3 regions of the Leuconostoc carnosum genome follow, and region 1 is predicted to be linked to each of the others. Evidence: riboswitches for the same ligand, from Rfam matches in the RefSeq annotation. Region 1 holds a riboswitch; each other region holds the start of a gene.
What was found. A riboswitch is a leader RNA that binds a small molecule or an ion and turns the genes downstream of it on or off. The one in region 1 is predicted to bind lysine.
Positions count from the first base shown of each region.

Region 2: another riboswitch for lysine. It lies ahead of alr (alanine racemase); the one in region 1 lies ahead of FGL89_RS05770 (amino acid permease).
Region 3: another riboswitch for lysine. It lies ahead of lysA (diaminopimelate decarboxylase); the one in region 1 lies ahead of FGL89_RS05770 (amino acid permease).

Region 1 covers NZ_CP042374.1:1,150,387-1,156,755, reverse strand. Annotated here, with positions in the region: gene mreB (rod shape-determining protein) at 1-748, opposite strand, end outside; gene FGL89_RS05775 (DUF1146 family protein) at 848-1,069, opposite strand; gene FGL89_RS05770 (amino acid permease) at 1,202-2,641, opposite strand; lysine riboswitch at 2,725-2,893, opposite strand; gene FGL89_RS05765 (LCP family protein) at 3,123-4,343, shown strand; gene trpS (tryptophan--tRNA ligase) at 4,401-5,417, opposite strand; gene FGL89_RS05755 (ketopantoate reductase family protein) at 5,576-6,369, shown strand, end outside.
Region 2 covers NZ_CP042374.1:898,222-904,590, reverse strand. Annotated here, with positions in the region: gene FGL89_RS04505 (biotin transporter BioY) at 1-190, shown strand, start outside; gene FGL89_RS04495 (biotin--[acetyl-CoA-carboxylase] ligase) at 503-1,483, shown strand; gene FGL89_RS04490 (biotin transporter BioY) at 1,519-2,055, shown strand; gene FGL89_RS04485 (2'-5' RNA ligase family protein) at 2,149-2,640, shown strand; gene FGL89_RS04480 (P-loop NTPase family protein) at 2,630-3,112, shown strand; lysine riboswitch at 3,132-3,299, shown strand; gene alr (alanine racemase) at 3,378-4,490, shown strand; gene FGL89_RS04470 (aspartate-semialdehyde dehydrogenase) at 4,520-5,617, shown strand; gene FGL89_RS04465 (YdcF family protein) at 5,631-6,369, shown strand, end outside.
Region 3 covers NZ_CP042374.1:397,626-403,994, forward strand. Annotated here, with positions in the region: gene FGL89_RS01870 (N-acetyldiaminopimelate deacetylase) at 1-435, opposite strand, end outside; gene dapD (2,3,4,5-tetrahydropyridine-2,6-dicarboxylate N-acetyltransferase) at 435-1,142, opposite strand; gene lysA (diaminopimelate decarboxylase) at 1,216-2,517, opposite strand; lysine riboswitch at 2,599-2,774, opposite strand; gene FGL89_RS01885 (hypothetical protein) at 2,832-3,167, opposite strand; gene FGL89_RS01890 (nicotinate phosphoribosyltransferase) at 3,170-4,552, opposite strand; gene FGL89_RS01895 (hypothetical protein) at 4,545-5,096, opposite strand; gene FGL89_RS01900 (VTT domain-containing protein) at 5,134-5,811, opposite strand; gene FGL89_RS01905 (nucleoside 2-deoxyribosyltransferase) at 6,082-6,369, shown strand, end outside.

The DNA.
Region 1 (6,369 bases):
TGTCATGTAATGCTTCTTCCACTTCATTGGAATCAATTGTGATCGTCTTTGGCATGCCTTCAAAGTTATCACGTCCACGTACTTCCATGGTAATAGGTTCATCTACAGGTAGCGCTGATCCAATTTGAATTTTAATCGTTTCGGCCGTACGTTCCCCAACAATTAAGTTATGGCGACGTTTCAAGTAACCCACAATATCAAAGTTCATTTTATCACCAGCAACACGGATAGACTCTGATACCACAATATCTCCTAATGATAACACTGCAATATCTGAAGTACCACCACCCATATCAATAACCATTGAGCCGATAGGCTTAAAAATATCTAATCCCGCACCAACAGCTGCAACTTTCGGCTCATATTCTAGATATACTTTTGCGCCACCAGCTTTTTCGGCAGCTTGGATAATAGCTTTACGCTCAATTTCAGTAATATTGGTAGGTGCACAAATCATAATATTAGGCTTTGACATAAAACCTTTAACATTTAATTTATCCACGAAATAAGTCAACATGGCTTCTGTGACATCAAAATCCGAAATAACGCCATCTTTCAATGGCCGAACGGCACGTATATTTCCAGGTGTTCTGCCCACCATACGGTAAGCTTCCGAACCAACTGACAAAACACGATCTGTTTTGTCGTCCACTGCGACAACAGAAGGCTCATTTAAAACAATACCTTTACCTTCTACATAAATGAGAACATTGGCTGTTCCCAAGTCAATGCCAATATCTTTTGCCATGTATTTTCTCCAAATTTTTATTTCTATAAACGGGCACTAATGTGCCAACTTGTCTACATAATCTTCTCAATTATACCATATTTACCATAGGTTTTTCGGTTACTTTTTAAAGACTGCTGCTGGCATATCGATCACCCATCCAGCTGCTGAAATGAAGAAACTAGCCAATAAATAACCCATAATGATCGCCAAAATAACTTTTAAAAAACGGGCTTGGACTGGCGTAAATGGCATCAACCGAGCAAAATTGATTGGGCGAATTATCCAAAAGGCAAAATAAATAGCTAATAGATTAAGGCTCAAAGTAAATATTGGACTCATTATTGTCCTCCTCGATTTAATAATAATATTGATTAGCTAGCGTTCAGTTTAATAGTACTATTATATCAGTTAACAAATGTTTTTATATTAATATAAAAACATCACTCATAAAGTGATGTTTACACTAAATATTCAACGGTGTTGCTCCAAGTCAACATCCTCTAATTTAATCATCTTAGTTTTGTGTGTTATTTTATACCAAACAAATAAGACAATAAACAGCGGCACTGACAAATAAGTAATCGCAATTTTTTCAAGATTCAAATTTGTGAAACTAGCAGGATCTTGTCCAATGATCACCCCAATTGAGATAATCAAAGCAAATATTGGCCCAAATGGGAACCATTTTGCTTTATATTTCAAATCATTCAAGTCTTTACCTTGTGCCACATAAGCACGTCGGAAACGATAGTGAGATATTGCAATACCTACCCAAGCTATAAAGCCTGTCAAACCAGAAGCATTAACAAGCCAAGTATAAGCAACTGAACCACCTTTTGTATTAGAAATAAAAGCTAATAGTCCAATCAGTGTTGTCAAAATCAGAGCAAATACAGGCACACCACGAGTTGATAACCTAGAGAATATTTTTGGTGCATCGCCTTTACGTGCCATAGCGTACAGCATGCGTGTTGAAGCATAAGACCCTGAATTAGCTGAAGAAACAATTGATGTTAAAATGACAGCATTCATCAAACTTGCAGCAAAAGCAATTCCTGCATTTTTAAACACGATGGTAAAAGGTGAAACAGCAATATTTTCTGTTGATGAACTCAATAAACGCGGATCTTGATAATAAACTAAAGCAGAAATAACAAAAATTGCTAAAATATAAAATAGTAAAATACGCCAAAATACTTGGTTAATGGCCTTGGGCACTGACTTGTCAGGATCCTTAGCTTCACCAGCCGTAATACCAATTAATTCAGTGCCTTGAAATGAAAATCCCGCGACAACAAAAACTGATAAAATAGCCTGTGGCCCACCGACAAAGCCATGATTACCAACAGATAAGTTCTTCATCACATCAATATTTGAATGAATAACACCAAAAATTGTCGCAATACCGATAATCAAAAACGCGATAATCGTAATCACTTTGATCATAGATAACCAAAATTCAGTTTCGCCGAAAGCACCCACTGAAAATAAATTGATCAAAAAAATGAGTACCAACGCGATTGATGAAAAAATCCATCCAGGTGTATTTGGAAACCAAAATTTTGTTACTAACCCAACGGCAACAATATCAACAGCTAAAGTAATCGCCCAGTTAAACCAATAATTCCAACCCATGGCAAATCCTAAAGCTGGGTCAACATATTTACCGGCATAGTCAGAAAATGACCCAGATGTTGGTGCATATGTTGCCATTTCACCTAAACTCGTCATTAAAAAATACACCATCACACCAATTGCTAAGTAAGCAACGATTGCACCTAATGGCCCTGCTTGTGCCACAGTAGCACCTGATGCAACAAACAGTCCTGTTCCAATTGATCCACCTAAGGCAATCATTGAAACATGACGTGTCTTCAAATTACGTTTTATACCAGCATTTTCTTCAGTCATGAAACTCTCCTTGTCGAGGCAAATAAAAAAACCTCTGTCTATGGTTAGAAAAAGGTTTCGTTCAAAAAGTCAGTTTAAAATTAACTTTCCAAAGCGCACCACGTTTCCGTGACAGTCTAACAACTATTAATTGTCAGCCCAATTTCATTATGCCATAAATGAAATTTCGGCAACCGCTCCTTTTACATAAGTTCACTGTCTTTGGCAGACTAGCTTATATGACTAATATTGGTTGCATCCTCTTTGATAACTAGGATATTATAGCACTTTTTAAAATAGTGTGTCAATAAAACGAAACATTTGACCAGCTACCTCATACCATGATAATTTAGTTCCTATGCCTTTGTCCAAAACTAAAGCATTATAATATAATATCTTTTAAAATATTTAACTTTATTTTTATACTAATCAGTTATACTAGTATATAGTTGCTTTTTATTTTAATAACTACTATTCATACTACATTAGGAGCTCTTTCCGCATGGATAATAATACACAGACGCCGACGCGTGCTGAAAAAAATCAAGTAAAAAAACATCGTGTTCGTAACACTATTTTAGTTTTACTAGCTATTATCATCCTTACTGCTGGTGGTTTATCTTGGTGGGCTTTTAAAAACACTAAAGGTGCTATCGATGAATCTTATGCTGGAACTGGCGTAAATAAATCACGTAATGTATCTAATGTGGTTAAAAGCGGACGTCCAATCTCTATCTTACTATATGGGACAGATACTGGGGAATTGGGACGTACCTACAAGGGACGCACTGACTCAATGATGTTATTGCTAGTTAATCCTGAAACACAAAAAACAACAATGATATCCTTAGCACGAGATGCTATGGTTTCGATTGTTGGTTATGAAGATACTTTCCCTCAAAAGTTAAATGCTGCCTATGCCTATGGCTCAACTTCTACTTCAATTAAAACTGTTGAATCTTTTTTGAACATTCCAGTTGATTTCTACGCTTTGGTCAATATGTCCGGATTATCCAAGATGGTTGATCAAGTTGGTGGTATTTCAATTAAATCACCGATTGACTTTGTCTACAGTCAAGAAACTGCACATGCTTATGGCCCTAATTTATATCGTTTCCATAAAGGTGAGACAAAATATGAACACTCTGATGATAATGGCAAAACATGGTCAAAATCAAGAACAGTCATGGATGGCGATGCTGCTCTAGCTTTCTCTCGTATGCGCTATGACGACCCAAATGGTGATTACGGTCGCCAGCAACGACAACGCATTGTGCTGGAAGGTCTCATCAATAAATCTGCCAATGTATCAAGTTTACTCAATAATCAGTTTATGTCAACGATTTCAAAAAATGTACGCACTGATTTAACATTTGGTGATATGACAACGCTAGCAAGTAAATACATTAAAGCTAAAAATAATATTGTAACTGAACATATGCAAGGTGTTGGTACAAGTTATCCTGATTCTGAGGGTAATAACGTTGCATATGAAGTTATTCCTCAAAAAGAAAAGCAACGCGTCACTGATTTAGCGCGTAAAACGCTCGGATTAAAAAGTGAAAACACTGGCTTACCGTACGGCGGTGAAGTGCCAAGTGAACTATCAGCCATTGCGGCTTCTTTACGCCCTTCTGAAGATGGCGGTAAAACAACCCCTGACGACCCAGCAACTGCTAATACGTTAGATGATTCAAATAATGAAAATACTACAGGACAATAAGTAAAAGCAGGCAATTCTCAATGAGAACTGCCTGCTTTTATTTTACTTTTATCTCATTTAACCAAAGTAATCAATGCCCATCGCATGACGAACATCTTTCATTGTCGCTTCGGCAACAGCATTAGCGCGCTCAGATCCGTCCTTTAACATACGCATCACCTCAGGAATATCTTGAGCAAATGTTTGACGTTTTTCTCTTATTGGGGCCAATTCTGTTTCCATAACCTCAATCAAATAGCGCTTTAACTTCATATCACCCAAACCACCAGCCATATACTGCTCTTTTAACACTTGCACAGCTTGCTTATCAGGATCAAAAATATCTAAATAAGTAAAGACGACATTTCCTTCTACATGCCCTGGGTCAGCAATGTTGATATGTAATGGATCTGTGTACATTGATTTTACTTTTTTAGCTAACGTATCAGCGTCATCTGAAAGATAAATCCCATTATTTAGTGATTTTGACATTTTAGCATTACCATCAATACCTGGTAAGCGCCCTTGCCCTTTAGGCGGAAAGACACCTACAGGCTCAACTAGGACATCAGAATTATAAGCACTATTAAATGAACGTACTAGCTCACGTGTCTGTTCAATCATCGGTTCTTGATCATCACCGACCGGTACCTTGGTTGCACGAAAAATCGTAATATCGGCGGCTTGTGATACAGGATAAGTTAAAAAACCAGCTGGAATGCCTTCACCAAAGCCTTTTTGAGCGATTTCAGATTTGACTGTTGGATTGCGTTGCAAACGAGCAACGGAAACTAAATTCATAAAATAATCTGTTAATTCTGGCAAACCTTTAATTTGTGACTGAACAAAGATAGTTGTTTTGCTAGGGTCAATCCCCACGGCTAAATAATCCAACGCCACTTCGGTTAACGATTGCCTGATTTTTTCTGGATTACGGGCATTGTCGGTAAACGCCTGTGTATCCGCAATCATGACAAAGGGATCGTAGTCTCCTGAATTTTGCATGGCTACACGGTTTTTTAACGACCCAATATAGTGACCAATATGTAATTTACCAGTTGGACGATCACCTGTTAAATAAATTTCTCTAGACATCTTAATTCCTTCTATTTCGAAATGTGCAAACGCACTATTACTTCATTATACGGTAATTTTCATGAGTTGTACAAATTAAAAAATTAAATTTTGACTTGACTTAAATTAGAGTTAAGATTAGAATTATATCATCAATAATTAATAGGAGGATTCATATTATGAAATATGCAGTAGTTGGTGCGGGCGCTATGGGGTTGAGATATGGGATTTTACTTCAAGAAAATGCTGGTGTTGCAGTTGATTTTATTGAACCAACACAAGCTAGTCTCGATAAAATCCATGAGCAGGATGATCAAGTGTGGAAATCACGCGATCATCAAGACAAACATAAAATTAAAATTAATATTTTCTCACCTGAAGAATATAATGGTACGCCTGATGTTTGGATATTTTTTATGAAACAAATGCAGTTACAAGATGCACTTGATCGTCTAAAGCCAAAATTCAAACCTGGACAAACAGCATTAGGTGCGATGAACGGTATGGGACACATTGAAAAGTTACAAAATTATTTCGATGATGCCCATATTATTGGTGGTACAGCTATGATCGCTACCGTATTAAATGATTACGGGGATGTTGACTTTATGGGTGCTGAGAGTGCCGGCTCATCCGTTTATGCAAACTTAACTGAGCAGCCTTCAGAAACCATGGACTTGCTTCAAAAAGATTTTCAAGCAGCACATTTGAATCCATCTTACACTGAAAATTTCATGGGAACATTGCTTACTAAAGTCTTTTTTAACGCAGTTGAAAATTCAATTGCAACAATGTTCCAGTCACGTATGGGGCAGTTAATGGCCTATGATAACTTTTTAGAGGGTATCGCACGTCCCTTGATTAATGAAGCTTATGATGCCGCTGAAGCAGCTGGTATCAAACTGATTGAAACACGTGATGAAATGGTGGCCCAAGTGGACTATGTTTCTAACGTCGCTAATCCACTTCATTT
Region 2 (6,369 bases), 250 kb from region 1:
ATTTACAATAGTTATTTTTGGTATTTTACTCATTAATTTTGGTGGGGCTATTGGCTTGATTATCCAAACGCATATGTCAGTGAAGACGGCATTAGTGGGACAAATAGCCTTTATTCCTGGGGATATTATTAAAGCTATTCTGGCAACGATAATTGGATTGGTGCTAGCGCGTCAAAAGCTGTTATTATGATTAAAGGTATTGGTTTAGATGATGAAGGGCGGTGTCGTCATTGGCATAGTTTTCACGATGTTGTTGCCAATCGTTGTGCGCAATGTGATGAATTTTATGCATGTTATCAGTGTCACGATGCTATGGTAACGCATCATTTCTGTCCCATGCCTCTAACTGATGAGCGGGTAGCTGTGTTGTGTGGTGCATGTCATTTTGGCATGACAGGACAAATGTATCTGAAGGCAAATTACTATTGCCCGAAATGTCATCATCCTTTCAACAATCAGTGTGCGCGCCACATTGAAATTTATTTTTCGTAGGATAAAAAACATGAAAACAGATGAACGATTATTACAATTTTTTGCCAAACATGAAGGTGAATATTTAAGTGGTGAAACTTTAGCACAAACCTTAAATATTAGTCGTGCTGCTGTATGGAAAGTCATCCAAAAATTAATTGACCAAGGGCATCGTATCGATAGTCAACACCGTGTTGGTTATCGATACCAAGCTGGGCAAATATTAAGTGCACCAATTATTGCGGAATTAGCAAAATCTAATTGGAAAATTAGGGTTTTAGATAGTGTTAACTCGACTAACACCTATGCGAAAGAAACTTTAGCACATGATGATATAACAGAACCAACCATGATTATTGCTGATTATCAAACTGATGGTCGCGGGCGTTTGGGTCGTACGTTTATTGCACCACCGGAAACGGGGTTATATATTTCCTTTGCTTTACCATTACCAATCGGGGCGGCAGTTATACCAGGACTATTGACGACAGGCACGGCTGTTGCAGTTTCTAGAGCGATCCAAAAAACACTAGGCATTCAACTAGATTTTAAATGGGTTAATGATTTATTATTTAAAGGACGTAAAGTTGGCGGAATTTTGACTGAAGCAGTGATGGATTTTGAAAGTCAGCAGGTTTCAGCTTTGGTTGTAGGTATTGGCTTGAATTTATTACGTCCTGAAAACTTAACGGGCGCTTTGGTGAACAAAATTGGCGGCATGGTGGAGACTTTAACGGTATCACGGAATATTATTGCTGCCAACGTGCTTGATGAATTTGTCACATTCTACGATGCCTACACTACCGGATCATTTTTACCCGAGTATCGTGAGCGTAATATTGTTATTGGGCAAGAAGTTACTATTAAATATGGGCGAGAGTTATTAACTGGCATAGCTAAAGATATTGGTACAGAAGGTCAATTGCTTTTGGATGTTGGGGATAAAGTGATTACCGTGAATTCTGGGGAAGTCACGAAAGTGAATCTACCACCGAATATTTACTGTGGTTAATTTTGTTGTTCAACTAGTATAAATTGGAGAGAGAAATGAATTCAAAAACACAACGTATAGCTGTTACGGCAGTTTTAACGGCATTATTACTTGCTGTTGCACCTTTGGCAGTTAACATTGGTCCGGTTCCGCTGACGCTGCAGACATTAATTATTGCCTTGGTAGCTTCAATTGCATCGACACGGGTTAGTTTAACTGCTATTAGCTTATATTTATTATTGGGCGCTTTGGGATTACCAGTATTCGCTGGCTTTAAAGGTGGATTTGTCTTGTTATTGGGTCCAACAGCGGGATATTTGTGGTCGTTTCTTTTATTTGCGCCTATCATTGGGTTGTCATTTAAAAAATGGTCGACTGTGACTGGTTTAGTCATAACAAATATTATTGCCTCGATATTGAACTTAACATTTGGGACAATTTGGTTGGCTATTAGTATGAATATGCCTGCGCAAGCAGCGATCACAGCCGGATTCACACCCTTTGTTGCCACGGGTGCATTGAAAATCACTGTCGTTGTGATTGTAGCAATTGCCGTGCGTAAATTACAAAAACGAACAGTATTAGCATTTTGAACTAAGTCAATCTTCGGATTGGCTTTTTTGATATACTAATTTAAAAAAGGTTGAAGTATGCTAAGATCTGTCTTAATGTTTCCAAAATTTAGTATGAATAATGAAATTGATATTATTCGCAGCCAATATGATAATTTATACTATCATATTGCACCACACATATCACTTGTCTTTCCTTTTGATAGTCAGTTATCGGACGAACAAATTATTGAAGTAGTTACTGAGGTAGCGAAGCAATATCCACCGTTTGAAATACAGTTACAAGAAGTTTCTGGTGATTCAAAACATGGATATGTCTGGCTGGTAATTGATCAAGGGTCTAGTATGTTAGAAAAAATCCATGACGCGCTTTATGATAAAGTAGTTTTTCGAAGATACCTACGAAAAGATCTGCCCTATCAACCACATATCACTATTGCACAAGGCTTAATGCCAGATCAAACGACACAATTATTAGTTAAGTTGCAAAATAACAGATATGATTTGTTGACAACCATTACAGAGGTGTCAATCGAACATATTTTAGATAATGATGATTCAGAAAATTTTGCTACTATTGCATTGGATAATGAATATGAAAATTAGAATTATTGGACCAGTTGGTAGTGGCAAGACGACGTTAGCTCATTATTTGGGGCGTACCATGAATTTACCGGTAACATCTTTAGATGATATAAATTGGGAACGACAAGATAGTGGAGACAGACATAGGACAATAGCAGAGAGGCATGTTCTGCTAGATCGGCTGTTGCAACAGGATGACTGGGTCGTTGAAGGCGTACAATTTCGCGATGGTCAAAGTTTGTTTGAAGCAGCAGATAAAATTTATGTTATAGATATACCATATTGGCAAAATGTATATTACATAGTTAAACGTTACATTAAGAGCCTGATATCAGATGGACCTAAGCAATATAAGCAGTTGTGTATATTTCTAGAATGGCAAAAAAAGTGGCGTAAACATGATTGTGATGAAATTAATAAGTTATTAAAATTCTATCATACTAAAGTGACGGTAATTAAGAATTTAAGGTGTTTGACAAAGAATAAAAATTAGAATAAAATAAAAACAATTAGAAAATCATAGAGGTTGCCGCAGACATAAGTCGCTCGCGGAGTGCTGGCAGGTACTTTGAAACGGGTAAAAGGGGATACGGCCGAAGCACTAACACTGTCATGTTGGTTAGCTGGGTCATTAGTTAATATCTAATGGACTGTCGCGAAAGCGGAGTGCTATGACAGGAACGATTGTTTAAATGCGATCCGTGACTGCCACACTTGGCAATCACGGATTTTTATTTTATGTGAAAAGAGTGTGAATAATGGTAGAAGCAATTACGCGGCCTACACGAATTGAAATTTCAAAAAGTGCTTTAAAAAACAATGTTGATGTCGTGAAAAAAACTTCTGGTGCTGACAAAATATATTTAGCAGTGAAGTCTAATGCCTACGGCCTTGGTCTCATACCAACAGCCAAAGCAGCAGTTGCAGGTGGTGTGTATGGTTTGGCTGTGGCAATCATTGATGAAGCATTGGCCTTACGCCATGAACGTATTACGGCACCCATTTTGATTTTGGGTATTTCTTCAGCTGAATATTCTGAGTTAATGGCCGTTCAGCATATTATGGCAACGGTTGTATCTTTAGATTGGTTAAAGGAAGCTGCAACACATTTAAGTGGTGAGCAACGATTACATGTTACCCTTGGGGTAGATACGGGGATGGGACGCATTGGATTCCGTGATCGTCAATCATTAGCTGAAGCGATTGCATATGTGCAAGTACATTCTGATATTTTTGATTACGTTGGGGTATGTACACATTTTGCCGAGTCTGATTCGTCAAATACAGATTATTTCTATAAACAATTAAAACGGTGGCATGATATAACAGATGGGCTACCGGAGCCAGAATTTTATCATGTTGCAAATTCTGGTGCGGCGATGTACCATGCTGATGAAGTACCACATGAAGTGATTCGCGTTGGTACAGTCTTGTACGGTATTGAACCATCACGTGGTGAATTAGCAGATGGGAAAGATTTAAAAGCTGTCATGTCTTTGCGTAGCGAAATGAATTTTGTGAAATTATTGCCAGCAGGCGAGGGCATTAGTTATTCGCATAAATATACAACGACTGGCAACGAATGGATTGGTACGGTACCAATTGGTTATGGTGATGGCTGGTTACGCAAATTAACTGGTTTCAATGTTATTGTTGACGGACATTATGCGCCGATTGTTGGTCAAGTGGCTATGGATCAATTGATGATCAAACTACCACATGAATATCCGGTGGGCACCACAGTGACCTTTATTGGTCGAGATGGTGATCTAGAGAACACAATTGAAGATGTCGCGCAGCATGCCGGCTTAGCGCCTTGGGAAATTACCACTGGGTTGCAAGAGCGATTACATCGTGTCTTAGTTGATTAATAGTTTATTATGAGGAGAAGTATAATAAAATGACAGAACGTAAGTATAACGTAGCTATTCTTGGTGCTACAGGGGCTGTTGGTACACGCCTAATTGAACAACTAGAACAGTCAACGGTGCCAGTGAACACGATTAAGCTTTTGGCATCATCACGGTCAGCTGGTAAAACGCTACAATTCAAAGGTCAAGATGTGACGGTTGAAGAGGCAACAGCAGAGAGCTTTGAAGGAATTGATATTGTACTAGCTTCAGGGGGGGGTTCAGTATCTCAACGTTTTGCCCCTGAAGCTGTGAAACGTGGTGCGGTTGTCGTCGATAACTCAAGTTATTGGCGTATGAACGATAACGTGCCTTTAATTGTACCTGAAGTTAACGAAGCAGCTTTGCGCGGGCACAATGGCATTATTGCCAATCCCAATTGTTCGACAATACAGATGGTTGTTGCGTTAGAACCAGTACGACGTGCTTATGGGTTGAAGCGCGTGATCGTTTCAACATATCAAGCAGCATCAGGTGCTGGTCAGTCAGCTTGGCAAGAACTTGTCGATGAGACGGAAGCCTATAATCATGGTGAAACACCTCACCCAGCAATTTTACCCGTTAAAGGTGCAGAAAAGCACTATCCATTGGCTTATAATTTATTACCACAAATTGATGTTTTTGAAGATGATGGCTACACGCATGAAGAGTGGAAAATGATTCATGAAACAAAGAAAATTATGTTTGGTGACAAAAATTCTAAGGATGTTAAGGTCACAGGCACTGCGGTACGTGTACCCGTGCCAATTGGTCACGGTGAAGCAGTTTATTTTGAGACAGCAGCTAATACTGGTGCAACAGTAGCTGGTATTCAAAAAGTTTTGAGTGCTGGTGCTGGTGTTGTTTTGGAAGATGATCCGCAACAGCAACTTTATCCACAACCTGTCAATGCAGCGGGCAAGCGTGAAACATTTGTCGGTCGTGTGCGCGCCGATGTTGAAAACGATGATTCATTTCACATGTGGGTTGTTTCAGACAATTTGTTGAAAGGTGCAGCTTGGAATACTGTCCAAATTGCAGAAAGACTGGTTTCATTAGACCTAGTAGCTGTCCCTGCCAATGCGGCTGAAAAATTCAACTCACTTTAAGTAGTTAATGATAATGGTAATAGTCTTATTCATAGCTTTGGCGATATGCTTTTCGGCACTATTGTATTATCAAGTCAAACGAAATCCTGGCACACTCACAATTGGTACGTATGCCTTTTTTGTGACCATTTCACTGATTTGTGCGATTACTGTACTATTTGGTATATCATACGACACGATAGTACGTATTTTAGAATATCTTTATTATATCGTGGTGCTTTTAGGTCTCACATTAATGTGGCGTTTGGTTTGGTATAGTTGGAAACGTTTTCGTAGTTTTTTATTACCTATAATGTTTATCGGATATATAGCTGCGATTGTATTGTTATCGCCATTCGTCTTATTACGTTGGGGAATTACAGGTTTAGCGTTGTATTTTGTTTGGCAATTCCTACGTTTTTTAATAAGCAGCTTGATTTATGGACAGGTTATTTCAGCTCCTAAGCAAGGACCACTTGTTGTACTTGGTGGGGGTTTAGCAGACGGCTACAAGATCGGCAATATTGTGAATGCGCGTATTCGCGCTGCAGTAGCAGATGCTAAACTCATGACGATATTTCCAATGATTGTATTTTCTGGTGGACAAGGCGAAGACCAATATCTTAGTGAAGCACAGGCAATGAGAGACTGGGCTGTTGATAAGTATGGTATTCCGCCAGCAAAAACAATGTTAGAGGAACAATCACACAATACTTTGCAAAATTTGACATATAGTGCTGAAATTTTAGGGTCGCAGCCTTTTACATTTTATA
Region 3 (6,369 bases), 750 kb from region 1:
TAAATCATAAGCGACTTTACCACCACTTTTAGCTTCTTCTGCTGGTTGAAAAAAGATAATCAAATTATCTTTTGGCTGATGTTGGCTAAAGTACTGTACCATTGCTAACGCAAGCGTCATATGTACGTCGTGACCACAAGCGTGCATACGTCCAGCATGCTGAGAAGCAAAAGGTAAATTAGTTTTTTCTTCAACTGGCAAAGCATCAATATCAGCGCGGTAACCTAATGTTCTTTGCGGATCTTTACCTTCAAAGCGAATTAAAATTGCTGTTGGCAAAGCATCTACTGTACGAATCGTCATCGTATCGTTTTGCCAACCTTTAACTTTATTTAACAAATAATCATGTGTCTCATACTCTTCAAGTGCTAATTCAGGTATACGGTGTAAATCACGTCGATATTGTTGCAATACTTCACCAGTAATTTCACTCATCAAAGTCCCCTTAAGGCATCAATTAAAGCTGTCTTTTGTTGTGTTTGCGAATCAATTGACTTAATGACTTTGGCAGGTACACCAGCTACTACTGTATTGGCTGGGACATCCTTCGTGACAATAGCACCTGCCGCAACAACTGCGCCATCACCCACTTGAACACCTTCAATGACAACGGCATTAGCACCAACTAATACGTTATTTCCAATCCGAACAGGCTGTGCAGAAGCTGGTTCAATCACACCAGCCAAAACTGCGCCTGCGCCAATATGTGAATTTTCACCAACAATCGCACGGCCACCTAAAATAGCACCCATATCGATCATCGTACCAGCCCCAATTTCAGCACCAATATTAATCACAGCTCCTAGCATGATAACAGCATTGTCACCAATTTCAACTTGTTCTCGAATAATTGCACCTGGTTCAATACGTGCATTAACCGCTTTTTTGTCTAATAATGGTACAGCTGAGTTGCGTGCATCATTTTCAATAAAAACATTTTCTGCAGGTAAATTCGCAATCAATGGTTGAATATCAGACCAATCACCAATTAACTGACCAAAAGCAACACCACCGAATTGCTGAACACTGGCTGGTACTTCACCACTCAATACGCCTTTATAAGTCACTTTTACAATAGTTATCTTTTTAGCATTGGCAATGAAATCAATCAAGCGTTGTGCATCATTTTGTACTTCTGTCATCTTCTTCAATTCCTCTTTGTCATTTAATGATGTCTACTTCAACTGTAACAGCTAAAATAAACAGAGCGCATTACTATTTTGTTGAACTTTGTAATGTATAATCTTTGTCCAGCGACATAATATGTTCATAAGTCTCACGGGCAACAACCAATTGATGTTTGCCATTTTCTACGAATACAACAGCAGGACGTGGGTTACGATTATAATTGGATGCCATAGCATAGCCATAAGCACCTGTAGCCAATACTGATAATATATCTCCTGGCTGTGTTTCTGGTAAGGCTTGTTGCCACACCAAAACATCTCCTGATTCACAATATTTACCTGCAACACGAACAACTTCTTTAGTTTGTGCATTAGGCTGGTTAGCTAATACCGCTTCATATTGTGCTTGATATAATGCCGGTCGGATATTATCTCCCATACCGCCATCAACAGCTAAATAGTGACGAATATCAGGAATATCCTTACGTGAACCGATGGTGTAAAGCGTCTGTCCAGCTGGACCAACGATTGAACGACCTGGTTCAATCCATATTTCAGGCATTTTCCAGTCATATGAAGCTGCTTTGCCTTTAAGTGTGCGTATAATAGCCGCAACATATTCACTTTCTGGTAACGGCTTGTCATCGGCCGTATATCGAATACCAAATCCGCCCCCAACATTAATAACGGCGGGCTGCCATCCCCAACTTTGCGCTGTATCAGCAAGCAAAGCTGCATTCTTTTCAAAGCCAGTCACATCAAAAATTTGTGACCCAATATGCGCATGTAATCCACGCAAATTCAAATTATCGTCATTTTTGGCTATTTGGAAAGCTTCTTTGGCCTGACCCGTAAGTAAGTCAAATCCGAATTTCGAATCTTGTTGTCCAGTACTAATAAATTCATGTGTATGCGCTGAAATACCAGGTGAAATGCGCAACAAAATATCTTGCTTTATTTGATGTTCCTGTGCAATTGTTGATAATAATTTTAACTCCAGAAAGTTGTCAATAATAATCGTCCCAACACCTTTTTCTACTGCTAGCGTCAGCTCATCAAAACTTTTGTTATTCCCGTTGAAACTAAGATGCTTGGTATCAAATCCTGCTTTAATTGCTGTAACTAATTCACCACCAGAAACAATATCTGCATGTATCCCTTCTTGCTGAGCGACTTGATAAATTGCCTTAGTCGCAAACGCTTTAGAAGCGTAGCTCACCACGTAAGGCACGTTTTCTTTTTCAAATAGCGTTTTAAAAGCACGCATTGTTTGCCGAATTTTAGATACATCATACACATAAAGCGGTGTGCCATAAGTTTCTGCTAATGAAACGGCATCGGCACCGTCAATTGTTAAATGTTCTAATTCATTAGTTAAATAATTTGTCATTTTGTTCTCCAAATCCACATAAAAAGCCCTCGTTCGAGACCACGGTCACGGACAAAAGGCTTTTGTGTTAGCATTTTTGACAGTTGCCATAGCTCACCGTTATCTCTAACGACAGTCCAACAGTTATTAACTATTGTCCCAATAATCTATCTTGGTAGTGATAAACTATTTCGGCAATATCCCCTTTCACAACACCGCATCACTGCTACAACAGCTTGGTCTTGGTACTTATGTCAATTGCAACCTCTATGTAAATCTTAATTTCTTATTTTAATTATCATAACTTACTGACGAAATAATGTCAAATTTTTCATTTAATATAATGTATCGATAAATGTGAGTCCTAGTTCCTTTCCATATTGTCGAATGGTGGACTCTGCTAAGTTCAGTTCAAACGCTAAATCAATATAGCTAGTCATCCCTTGGTTGAACAATACTTGCATTTGTGCTTTACGCTCGTCCTTGCCAATCGCCGACTCAGTGCCTAATGCCTGAACACCATGTCCGACAAGTGTCGTGTCTTCTTCACTGACAGGTTGCTTATCCCGAACTTCAAGTTCACGATAAGCCTGCGCAGCAGCTTTAATGTCCAAATGTTCTACTTTAACTTCCGAGGTTACATCCGTTGTTTTTTTAAAATTATAATTCATCATTACCCTTCATTGGCTGCGCGTTGAACAATTACTGAACCATCAACTGGTGAAAAAACACCATTGTCATAAACTGTTTGCAATAAGTCATCGCCACTATCTTTTTGCGATACCGTCACCATCTGACCCTGTCGCATGATAACTTTCAATAAGCCAGCTTTTGATGCTTTACTAACATCCGTTTTTGGGTTTTTTTGAATATTGATTCTCTCACCAGCTGAATTTTCAGCATATGCAGCTTTAATAGCAAAACGCTCAGTGTCACGTGTAAATCCTTCTTGTAGCAGACCGCCACCAGAGCCAACGACCAGATTGTCAGCAGACCAACCAGCTGCAATCAAGGCTTCATACAAACTGACAATCGTATCCGCCTTCATACCATCACCCTGAATAATACCAACATTATAATCAAGGACACGATAGCCCTTATGATTAACGGTTGTACCAAAAATAGTCGCTAATGCATCCAAAACCTGTAAATCAATTGTTTTGGGATCACCAGAATCAGGTCTCAAAACAATACGTCCTTCACGCTGCATAATACGTGCTTTGATCTCTGGTGATCCAATAACAGTAGTTATAAACTGTAACGCATCATAAGAATCAATCACAATTGAAAGCACAGCGTCATCTGGGGTACGATCAAGTTGTGCATTCACATAATCGAACTCGCCTTGCCCTGATCCGTAAGCTGTCGCAACTGAATGTTCTGTTGCCCACACCGATAACGCACGACCCGCAACACCATAAACTGATTCAAAATATTGTGAAGCAGCCATGTTATCCGATCCTTGAAAGTGTAATAAATGTGCTGCGCCACCTCGTTTACCTGATTCAAGCGACGTTGCACCACGTAAACCAAAATCATTAACTGCCAGAAACAAATTAGCGACGGTCCCAGATTTTTCAAGCAATGGTTTTAACCTTTTTTTAATGTTAAGCGAATTTGTCGCAATAGTTGTCGGATACCAGACGTGCATTAAAACCACTTCTAAAGCATTTAAACTGGTAGCAAACCAATCAGCAGTTGATTCAATAGTAAATAAAGCATTACCAGTCGGTACTTCTAATCCCTCTGGCAGTGCTTTTATTTTCACTGGAAAATAGCCCAGATCGCGTACCTTTTCCCAGACTGAACGATTAAAATAGGCTGAAGTGCCAAAAGTCATGTGAGCGACCTTTTGTGCCTCATCAATCATCGTATCTGTTATTGGCTCATGAAAATAATCGTGTAAAATCATTGATAAGCCAAACCAACTTACCGTGTCAAACTTCCCGCCAACGCGAGCTTCACCATATGAATATAGTTTCGTTAAATTAGTAGGATATTGCAAATGATGGGTTAACTTATAGGCATCAGTTGCTAAAATAATATTTTCACTCATAACTAATCTCCGGTAAGTCTGTGGCGATAAATTCTCGGGTGACATCTCGATAAGTATTCTCACTCATACGCAATAAACGCCAATCATATACTTTATCGTCATCGTATTCATCAATGTATGGCTCAAATTCACCCTCAGTTTGCAAAATTAAGTACCCTGCAAAAGCTGCAACAAATTCGTCACTCGATTCTGCTACACGTGTGAGCTTTCCTTGGTCAAAAAAGCCCACAGCTAATTTGTCGCCTTGCCATTCACCCTCGGAAGCCCACTTTAATGAAATCCAATCAGAAACTGTCAGGCCTAAATTCATCAGGTAATCCATTGATAAACGAATATGTATTGGATGGTTTGCAGTTTGCGCTTCAATGCCTTTAGCATCCAATTGGCTTGAAAAGATACCACTTAGGGCTTCAAATTCAGCAATTGTTGGCATCGCCTCTTCATTTTGCCAAGATTTTACCAACGATACCTCAGCATCCAGTGCTTGTGCAATTTCTTCTGTTGTTATTTCCGTTAACTGTTGTAATATAATTAAATTATTCATAATTCTATTATACTAAAAAAGCTGCCTGAAGGCAGCTTTACTTTATATTCTGAGTTATTTTTTTAGCACGTCGATTGACTATCACTGAACGGAAAATACCAATAAAGGTTGGCATCAATGTCACCAACGCAATGCCTAGTATGATAATTGAAAAATGAGCTTTAACAAAAGGAATATTACCAAATAAATAACCGGCGCCAGTTGCTATCAAACTCCATGAAAAAGCAGCAATAATATTGTTTCGCAAGAAATGACCGTACGAAAACTGACTAATTCCCGCAACAAAAGGCACAAATGTTCTAACAATTGGCATGTAACGACCAATGATGATAGCTAACGCCCCTCGCTTTTCAAAAAAGCCTTCTGCTTCACGAATATGTTCTTCCTTAATAAATCGACCAACTAATGGATGTCGTACTAACTTATAGCCACCAGTGCGCCCTATCCAAAAATTAAGTGAATCACCAATGGTCGCGGCAAAGAAAAAAAGTAACATAAATACCCAATGATTTAGTCCAGCATGGATACCCGCAGGAGTTGCTGCCACAGCCCCAGCTGCAAACAACAATGAATCTCCTGGCAAGAATGGCATAATGACAATACCTGTTTCAATGAAGATGATTAAAAACAAAATGAGATATGTCCATGGTCCGAACTGAGATACTAGTGTCGCAATATGGGCATCAATATGAAGAATGAAGTCAATTAAAAACATATGATTAAGGTACGTGTTAGTGTTTAAACTCGCACGTACGGTTCTCCTAACTTATTTTTTACAATAGCTTAATTTTAACACATATTGCCCATTTATTAGAAAATAACTTGTTCCCCACTGCTATCTCTGCAACAAACTTTACCATCTCTTTTTCAAACTGACTATCAGATGAACTACTACTAGACAAAAATTGTCTTTGTATTAAAATTACAACATATTAAAAACAATCTGTTGTAAAGTTATTATAGACATAAATTAAGGAGCAAAATTATGAACGAAGTAAAACTCATTCAAGAACTAGAAGAAATTAATCGCAACGTGGATAATAGCCAGAAATTACCTGGTGCCAAAAATATCTATTTGGCTGCTGGTTGGTTTTCAGACGAACAAGAATCTTTATTGAAAGATGCATTCATCCAATTAAGTACTAATCCAACGATTGCCCATATCCATGTACCACTATTACACCAATATGGTGGTGTGGCGTTAGGTTCTGAGAATGGTGAACCTGATTTTGAATGGGGGGCTATGACTTATAAAGCAGATATTAAAGCAATT